DNA from 3 places in the Shewanella zhangzhouensis genome. Region 2 is predicted to be linked to each of the others. Evidence: predicted binding sites of a transcription regulator. Region 2 holds the regulator's gene; each other region holds the start of a gene.
What was found. The regulator NrdR, encoded in region 2, represses ribonucleotide reductase genes. The targets are predictions, from matches to a motif close to AAACACNANATNTNGTGTTT.

Region 1 (3,267 bases), 340 kb from region 2:
GGAAACTGTTGGTGTAATAGCCCTTGTCAGTCACCCCTTGTATCAGGCCAAAGGCCTTGATATCCAGCTTGGCAAAACGGCTGCACAGGCTTTCGCTGGGTGTACTGTAGAGGCTGAAGCCGTAGCCGGTTTCCTGCTTCCACTGCTCGGTGGCCTGCTTGAGGCGCGCTACTATGGCAACGGCCTTTTGCCGCAGCAGCTCTGAGTCGTACACATGCTCCTTCGTGCCATAAAGGGCATTGACGGTTTCATGCAGACCTATGTATCCAAGGGAGATGGACGCGCGGCCATTTTTGAAAATAGGCTCAATATCATCGTCCGGACGCAGGCGCACGCCGCATGCCCCTTCCATATACAAAATGGGTGCGACTCGGGCCTTAACCCCTTTCAGACGTTCGATACGGCTGTCCAGTGCCTGGCGTGCCACCTGCAAGCGCTCCCCGAGCAGGGCATAGAAGCGATTCTCATCGCCATCGGCTTCAATGGCGATACGTGGCAGGTTAAGACTGACCACACCCAGGTTATTTCGGCCTTCATGCTCCATTTCGCCGTCTTTTTCATACACCCCGAGGAAGCTGCGACAGCCCATGGGGGTTTTGAATGATCCGGTGACCCGTACCACTTGCTCGTAGTTGAGAATATCCGGATACATGCGCTCGGTGGCGCACTTGAGTGCCAAGCGCTTGATATCGTAGTTGCAGTCGCCTGCTTTGTGGTTGATGCCATCACGGATGGCAAATACCAGTTTGGGGAATACCGCTGTCTTGCGGTTTTTACCCAGTCCCGCCATCCGCACCTTGAGAATGGACTGCTGAATAAGCCGCGACTCCCAACTAGTGCCCAAACCAAAGCCAAAGGTAACAAAGGGGGTCTGTCCGTTGGCCGTATGCAGGGTGTTCACCTCGTATTCCAGCGACTGGAAGGCATCGTGACACTCTTTTTCCGTCAGGGCACGGGCATAGGCCACGGCATCGGTAATGCCCCAATGCAGCGCAGTTTGGTAGTGTTTGTCGTAGCTCTTGGCCACATAGGGCGACAGCACTTCATCGATGCGATTGATGGTGGTACCGCCATAGATGTGGCTGGCCACCTGGGCGATGATCTGCGCAGTAACCGCTGTAGCGGTGGAAATGGACTTGGGCGTCTCGATTTCGGCGTTGCCCATCTTAAAGCCCTTGGTCAACATGCCGGCAAGGTCAATCAGCATGCAGTTGAACATGGGGAAAAAGGGCGAGTAATCCAGATCGTGATAGTGGATCTCCCCCGCCTCATGGGCCGCCACCACCGCCTTGGGCAATATGTGGCGCTTGGCGTAGTGCCGCGCCACAATACCGGCGAGCAAGTCACGTTGGGTCGGGATCACCTTGGAATCTTTATTGGCGTTTTCATGTAGCAGCGCCGCATTGGTTTGCTCCACCAGCGAACGAATTTCCAGATTCAGTCGGCTGGTCGCTTCACGGCACACGTCTCTGTCGTGGCGATACTCTATATAGTGACGGGCAACCTCTTTATAGGGACCGGACATCAGGCAGTTTTCCACCGCATCCTGCAGCTCGTGGATAGCAACTTCGTCGCGCTGTGCCACCTCGGCTGCCACCACCGACGCCACCGTGGCCGCATAGTCTTTATCCTCGACACCGGCTGCGCCCTGGGCTGCAATAACAGCATCCCGCAACCGGGTTTCATCAAAGGCTGCGCGGCAACCATCCCGCTTGATAACCACTGGCATATACAGGTCCTCTCCGTTTACCCAATCACTATATATTGAGCTTATTTTTTATCCAGATACAAAATGTAGTGTATTAGGCGATAAATACCAGACCGATACCTTGATATGGATCATGTTTGGGAAAAAGATAAATTTCCCCTTTTTGAAAACCTGTGGCAGGTAACTCTTTCACGATTTAGCCCCTTGACCGGAAGAAAAATCACCATTAGGCAGGCATAAAAAAGCCGCCAGACTCATCGAATGAGTGGCGGCGTTTAGGCAGAAAAAATGGGATTATCCGAGGGCGGCTTCCAGCAAATGGGCCTGGGCCATCACTGCGCTGTAGCCCGCATCGATGGCCTCGGCAGCGCGGTGGAACTCCATGGTGCCTATATCGGCGACCTTGGGTACCAAACACACATCGGGCGGGTCGCCCATCAGGCGCGCCCTCTTATGCCGTTGCTGCACTATCTCCATGGACTGATTCATCACCGCCAGCATGCCGGGATCGTCCCGGGTGCCAAGAGCAAATTTGTCCGACAGGCTGGCAATATAGTCGCGGCCGCGGGCAAAGAGGTCCATAAAGCCACCCTCTTGCTCGGCAAGGGCTCGGGTTTCTTCCTGAGGACTGATGGCCTCACTGCGAAGGTCAACCGGCACCGCCTGAATACGGCTGCGGCGCTGTCCATCCAAATCGACTGCTATCACCAAATCCACATCAAGTGCACGACAGGCAGACACGGGTACAGGGTTCACCACGGCGCCGTCCACCAGCCATCTGTGCCCCTGACGTACCGGCGGCAGTATGCCGGGCATGGAGCAGGATGCCCTCACCGCATGGCGCAAATCCCCCTGGCGAAACCAGATCTCCTGGCCGCTGTACAAATCGGTCGCCACCGCAATAAAGGGCATGGACATGGATTCAATGTCCATACTGCCGATGCGACTTTGCATCACATCAAACACCTTTTCGCCCCGAATAAGCCCGCCGCGGCGCCAGCTTAAGTCCATCAGTCCGAGCACATCCCAGCTCGAAAAACTTCTGACCCAGGCTTCGAGGTCGCTAAGGCGACCGTTAACATAAGCTGCCCCAACCAAGGCCCCAATAGAACACCCGGCGACCCGTTCGGGTTTTATTCCCAGCTCATCGAGGGCATTGAATACCCCAATGTGGGCCCAACCTTTAGCGGCACCACTGCCCAGGGCAATTCCAATACGGGGTTGGCTCATCTACGACTCCTTTGCAAAGATGAAGGCAAGAATGACTCTGACTATAAACGACAAGCGCCGGCAGGTGCCAGCGCTTGGGAAGAAAGGAAACAATCTATTGTTGCCGGGCCTTGAACAGGTAACCCAGCCAGCCAAACCAGGACCCCACAGTGACTGCCAGTATCCACCAGCTCTTTTGGCGAGCAGTCACCACGTCAGATAAGCCGATGTGTAACACCGGGATCATCCAACCAAAAATCACGATGGCGAGTGCAATCCAAAAATCCATTTGCGCCTCCGGGGCGGCAGGGTCGTTGTGAGTGTTAATTTTTCAATTGCCCAAACATAAG
Region 2 (3,267 bases):
ATCGAGGCGGGTCAGGGCGCGCTTGGCTTCGCCAACGGCTTCTTCGATGGCTTCACGCACTGTCTGGTTCGGGTCAAGCTGTGGCTCCTGGGGCAGGTAGCCAATCTTAAGACCGGGCATGGGGCGGGCTTCACCTTCGATTTCGGTGTCGATACCGGCCATGATGCGCAGCAATGTGGATTTACCCGAGCCGTTCAGACCCAGAACACCAATCTTGGCGCCGGGGAAGAAGCTTAGGGAGATGTCTTTAAGGATTTGCTTCTTGGGCGGCACGATTTTGCCAACCCGCAGCATGCTGTAAACAAACTGAGCCATGTCGTCTCTCTGCGATTTACAAATAGAATTAAGCGCTGAAAATTGGCCGAAGTTTACCAAGTCGGGGCACTATTCTCCAGATGGCGATGTGAAATCCCATCCCGTTACGGGTTGTTTTGATGATGAAACACAGTCATCGGCACAGAGAGGGATTTTCATCATATTGCGGCTGGGATTGTGATCAATTGCAGAGTAGAATACCGCGCAACCCTACCTATAAGATTTGCCAGCTGGAGTGACCAATGCTGAAGAAGACCATGAATATTGCCGACTATGATCCCGAGCTGTTCAAGGCGATTGAAGACGAAACCCTTCGCCAGGAAGAGCATATCGAGCTGATTGCCTCTGAGAACTACACCTCTCCCCGCGTGATGCAGGCTCAGGGTTCACAGCTGACCAACAAGTACGCCGAAGGTTACCCTGGCAAGCGTTACTATGGTGGTTGTGAGTATGTCGACATCGTGGAAACCCTGGCCATCGAGCGCGCCAAAGAACTCTTCGGTGCCACTTTCGCCAACGTCCAGCCACACTCCGGCTCACAGGCCAACAGCGCCGTGTACATGACCCTGCTGCAGCCAGGCGACACTGTACTGGGCATGAACCTGGCCCACGGTGGTCACCTGACCCACGGCTCACCGGTAAACTTCTCTGGCAAACTGTACAACATCATTCCTTACGGCATTGATGAGTCCGGCAAGATTGACTACGACGAAATGGAGCGTCTGGCCGTTGAGCACAAGCCAAAGATGATGATTGGCGGTTTCTCTGCCTACTCTGGCATCGTTGACTGGGCCCGCATGCGCGAAATCGCCGACAAGATTGGCGCTTACCTGTTTGTGGACATGGCCCACGTGGCTGGTCTCGTGGCCGCCGGTGTGTATCCAAACCCGGTTCCACACGCTCACGTTGTGACTTCTACCACTCACAAGACCCTGGCCGGTCCACGTGGCGGTATCATCCTGTCTGCTGCCAATGACGAAGACCTGTACAAGAAGCTGAATTCAGCGGTATTCCCAGGTGGTCAGGGCGGCCCATTGATGCACGTTATCGCCGGTAAAGCGGTAGCCTTCAAAGAAGCGCTGGAGCCTGAATTCAAGGTGTACCAGCAGCAGGTTGTGACCAACGCCAAAGCCATGGTGGAAGTGTTCCTCGAGCGCGGTTATAAGATAGTATCCGGCGGTACCGACAACCACCTGATGCTGGTTGACCTTATTGGCCGTGACCTGACAGGTAAAGAAGCCGACGCTGCTCTGGGCGCTGCCAACATCACAGTGAACAAAAACTCAGTGCCGAACGATCCTCGTTCTCCTTTCATCACCTCCGGTATCCGTATCGGTACCCCAGCCATCACCCGCCGTGGTTTCAAAGAAACCGAAGCCCGTGAGCTGACTCACTGGATCTGTGATGTACTGGACAATGCCAAAGATGAGAGCGTGATTGCACGCGTGAAAGGTCAGGTACTGGAACTGTGTGCTCGTTTCCCTGTTTACGGTTAACCTTTTAACCTGAATAGGATACACTCATGGCCGCTGCAATAGCGGCCATTTTTATTTGTATTGCGGTTCCATTTTGCCCTTCAATCAGCACGCCAGGAGGCCCCATGCACTGTCCATTTTGCAACGCAACCGACACCAAGGTGATCGACTCCCGTCTGGTGGGAGAAGGGCATCAGGTCAGGCGTCGGCGGGAGTGCACTGAATGCCACGAGCGTTTTACCACCTTTGAAGGTGCTGAACTGGTGATGCCAAGGGTGATTAAGCGTGATGGTACCCGTCAGCCATTCGATGATGAAAAGCTGCGCAGCGGCATGCTCAAAGCCGTGGAAAAACGCCCCGTGTCCATCGATCAGATTGACCAGGCGATGAACAAGATTAAGTCGACCCTGCGCGCCACCGGCGAGCGGGAAATCCCCTCAGAGATGATTGGCAACCTGATGATGGATAGCCTGATTGAGCTGGATAAAGTGGCCTATATCCGCTTTGCCTCAGTTTACCGCGCCTTTGAAGACGTATCTGAGTTTGGTGAAGCCATCGCCAGACTGCAGAAATAAGCACATCAGCAACAATCAGGGTTTCAGAAAAGACAGCAGCGCGGCAATCATCCATGAGCACATCCGTCACCAGCCAGTTTTCTCCACATGACCATGCCATGATGGCCCGCGCCATCATGCTGGCCAAACGTGGCCAGTACACCACCCGCCCCAATCCCAATGTGGGCTGCGTGATAGTGAATGACGCCGGTGATATCGTAGGTGAAGGCTGGCATGTCCGCGCCGGTGGCCCCCACGCCGAAGTGCATGCACTGAGACAAGCCGGAGACCGCGCCCAAGGCGCCACAGCCTATGTCACCCTCGAGCCGTGCAGCCATTATGGCCGCACTCCGCCCTGTGCCAAGGCGCTGATTGATAATGGTTTAAGACGTGTTGTTGTCGCCATGACCGACCCGAATCCGCAGGTGGCGGGCAGGGGGCTTAAGCTGCTCCAGGACGCCGGTATCGAGGTGGCCCACGGCTTGATGGAAGCCGAAGCGCGGGCACTGAACCCGGGCTTTTTGTCGCGAATGGAGCGCGCTTGCCCGTTCGTTAGCGTAAAAGTGGCGGCAAGCCTTGATGGTAAAACCGCGCTCTCCAGCGGTGAGTCCAAATGGATCACCGGGCCCGAGGCGCGCCGTGACGTGCAAAGGCTGCGCGCCATGTCCTGCGCTCTGATTACTGGCATTGATACCGTACTGCTGGATGACCCCAGCCTCAATGTGCGCCATGGTGAGCTTGGCAGTCTGGCGGCAAGCCTGACGGAAGCCGAGCTTATCCAACCTATCCGGGTAGTGCTCGACAGCCAGCGGCGCATGAGCGCCGATGCCAAACTCTTTGGTATTGCCGGTCCGATTTTACTGGTATCCGCTGAGCCCTACGATGCCCATTTTTTGCATTCACTGCCGGACTTTGTCACCTGT
Region 3 (3,267 bases), 890 kb from region 2:
GTGTTGGCAGAAATGGCCTGATCCACAAACTTCTGCATAATGCCAACCAGTTGCAGATAACCGTCGTTGGACGGCATTTGCCACAGCAACTCGTATTCGTTGCGCAGTTCATCAAAGTCAGGCACAACCTGCTTAAGCTGACCGTCTTTACTGGCTTTCACCGAAATCAGACCACGGGGTGGCTCGATACCATTGGTGGCGTTGGAGATCTGCGACGAAGTCTCTGATGGCATCAGCGCTGACAGGGTAGAGTTACGCAGGCCGTAGTGCTTGATATCGGCGCGCAGTCCTTCCCAATCCAGATGCAGCGGTTCATTGCAGATCTTGTCCAGATCGCGCTTATAGGTGTCGATTGGCAGAATACCCTGAGAGTAAGTGGTCTCATGGAACGCCGGGCAGGCACCTTTTTCCTTGGCCAGATTCATCGAGGCTTTCAGCAGGTTGAACTGAATGGCTTCAAAGGTCTTGTGGGTCAGGTTGTTGGCACTGCCATCTGAGTATTTTTTGCCGTTCTTGGCCAGGTAGTTGGCAAAGTTAATCACACCGATACCCAGGGTACGACGGTTCATGGAACCGAGCTTGGCTGCCTTGATGGGGTAGTCCTGATAGTCCAGCAGGCTATCGAGGGCACGTACCGCCAAGTCTGACAAACCTTCCAGCTCTTCAAGGTTATCGATGGCGCCCAGGTTCAGTGCCGACAGCGTACAGAGTGCAATTTCACCATTGGTATCATCGACGCTGTCCAGTGGTTTGGTTGGCAGCGCAATTTCCAGACACAGGTTTGACTGGCGGATAGGCGCAACGCTTGAGTCAAATGGGCTGTGGGTGTTGCAGTGATCCACGTTCTGCACATAGATACGACCGGTAGACGCACGCTCCTGCATCATCAGTGAAAACAGTTCAACGGCCTTGAGCGACTTCTTACGGATACTCGTGTCTTGCTCGTACTTGGTATACAGGCGCTCGAATTCGTCCTGATCTTCAAAGAATGCATCGTACATACCAGGCACGTCTGATGGACTGAACAGCGTGATGTTCTCACCCTTGATCAGGCGCTGATACATGAGTTTGTTCAGCTGCACACCATAGTCCAGATGACGGATACGGTTGTCTTCCACGCCGCGGTTGTTCTTCAGTACCAGCAGCGACTCCACTTCCAGGTGCCAGATTGGGTAGAACAGCGTCGCCGCGCCGCCGCGAACACCGCCCTGGGAGCAGGACTTCACCGCAGTCTGGAAATACTTGTAGAAGGGCAGACAGCCGGTATGGAAGGCCTCACCGCCACGAATTGGGCTACCCAGGGCACGGATACGGCCTGCATTCACGCCGATACCGGCGCGCTGGCTCACGTACTTCACGATGGAGGACGCGGTGGCGTTGATAGAATCCAGGCTGTCACCGCACTCAATCAGTACGCAAGAGCTGAACTGACGGGTAGGGGTGCGCACGCCGGACATAATCGGCGTAGGCAGGGAAATCTTGAAGGTAGATACCGCATCATAGAAGTCTTTTACATACTTCAGACGGGTCTCTTTTGGATAACCGGCAAACAGGCAGGCCGCAACCAGGATGTAGAGAAACTGGGCGCTCTCGTACACTTCGTGGGTGACGCGGTTTTGAACCAGGTATTTGCCTTCCAGCTGCTTCACGGCGGCGTATGAGAAGTTCATATCACGCCAGTGGTCGATGTAGCTGTCTAAAACGTCCAGCTCTTCTTTGGTGTAGTCTTCGAGGATGTGGCGGTCGTACTTGCCCATCTCAACCAGCTTGACCACATGGTCATACAGCTTTGGCGGCTCGAACTGGCCGAATGCTTTTTTGCGAAGATGGAACACAGCCAAGCGGGCGGCCAGGAACTGATAGTCCGGAGACTCGGGAGAGATCAGATCCGCAGCGGCTTTAATAATGGTTTCGTGGATGGCTTCGGTAGGGATGCCTTCAAAAAACTGCAGGTGTGAACGCAGTTCTACTTCAGAAACGGAAACATTTTTTAAGCCCTTGGCTGCCCAGGTAACCACGCGGTGGATTTTGTCGAGATCGATCTGCTCGCGTTCGCCACTGCGTTTTGTGACTGTCATGTTGCTATTCATTGAAGATAGGCCTTTATAGATTGGTATTGCCCTACATATCCATGTAAACAATCGTGCCATGCGCCCCGAACCAGCGCTTTATACTGGCACAACAAGCGTTTCGGGGTGGACACTTCTAGTGTGTCTGATTGCTACCAATACACAAGATATGGTGCTTATTAAAAGTTAAGATACAAGATAGTGAGGTAAGAGGGCATTTGCAAGTAAGAATTCGATGAAGAACTTGTGGATATCTTGAGGAAAAAAACCAACGTTAGTGTCGACTAACTTCCCAGCTCAATTTCCGTGTGCCATGTCGTTAATATGACACTTTTTTGACCCTGTCAGTGAAACGAATCGATCGCTTATCTTGCAAGCGATCGATTCATGATCCCTTGACAGTCACACTGCCGGCGTAACGAGCTTCAAACTCGCCTTAAAGGTGAGCAATCAAATCCTGAGGTTGCTTCAAATGTATATCGATTGGCCAATCATCGGCTTCATCGAGTGATGACAGATAACCCCAGGAAGCCAGTACTGAAACCATGCCGGCATTGCGCGCCGCTTCCATGTCGCGTTTTGCATCCCCAAGATATAAGAGGTGTCCGGCTTTTCGTCCCAGATGTGATGCGCCAAGTAACATGGGGGCTGCATCGGGTTTCCCCCGGGTGACAGTATCGCCGCTGATAAGCGTGGCGCATTGCTGAGCAAGACCGAGTCTGTCCAATAAGGGTCTTGCATATCGGGCGGCTTTATTGGTGACAATGCCCCAGGGAATTTGCCGACTGTTTAAATGGTCAAGCAACAGCGTCATTCCGGGAAACAGCTTGGCTTCAGTGCCGCTCACCTTAGCGTAGTGCGCTAAAAGCGCCTGCTGTACCTGTGTGGCTACAGCATCTTCGAGACCAGGCTGCGCGGCTTTTACCAAGGCAAGGCTGCCGTGGGATGCTATGGGGCGCATTCGGTCCTGCTCCGCTTTGGAAAACCCAAAGTCATCCAGAGCAAGGTTGAGTGCCGCCACCAAATCCGGCGCTGTATCTACCAGAGTGCCATCAAGGTCAAACAACACTCCGCCCACTGATACACGCTCACTCAAGGGGTTTTACCGTTGCAATCATGTAATTGACTTCAACACTGTTGGTATAGCGGAAAGTGCCGGTGATCGGGTTGTAGGTCACACCGGTGGCGTCTTTACAGA

Region 1: the regulator NrdR is predicted to act here: its motif matches at 1,753-1,772, upstream of nrdD (anaerobic ribonucleoside-triphosphate reductase).
Region 3: the regulator NrdR is predicted to act here: its motif matches at 2,228-2,247, upstream of nrdA (class 1a ribonucleoside-diphosphate reductase subunit alpha).

The regions. Positions count from the first base shown of each region.
Region 1 covers NZ_CP080414.1:1,606,333-1,609,599, reverse strand. Annotated here, with positions in the region: gene nrdD (anaerobic ribonucleoside-triphosphate reductase) at 1-1,729, opposite strand, end outside; gene rssA (patatin-like phospholipase RssA) at 2,003-2,938, opposite strand; gene K0H63_RS06910 (hypothetical protein) at 3,033-3,206, opposite strand.
Region 2 covers NZ_CP080414.1:1,270,170-1,273,436, forward strand. Annotated here, with positions in the region: gene ettA (energy-dependent translational throttle protein EttA) at 1-315, opposite strand, end outside; gene glyA (serine hydroxymethyltransferase) at 558-1,811, shown strand; gene nrdR (transcriptional regulator NrdR) at 1,916-2,365, shown strand; gene ribD (bifunctional diaminohydroxyphosphoribosylaminopyrimidine deaminase/5-amino-6-(5-phosphoribosylamino)uracil reductase RibD) at 2,419-3,267, shown strand, end outside.
Region 3 covers NZ_CP080414.1:2,157,128-2,160,394, forward strand. Annotated here, with positions in the region: gene nrdA (class 1a ribonucleoside-diphosphate reductase subunit alpha) at 1-2,090, opposite strand, end outside; gene K0H63_RS09290 (HAD family hydrolase) at 2,506-3,165, opposite strand; gene ubiG (bifunctional 2-polyprenyl-6-hydroxyphenol methylase/3-demethylubiquinol 3-O-methyltransferase UbiG) at 3,158-3,267, opposite strand, start outside.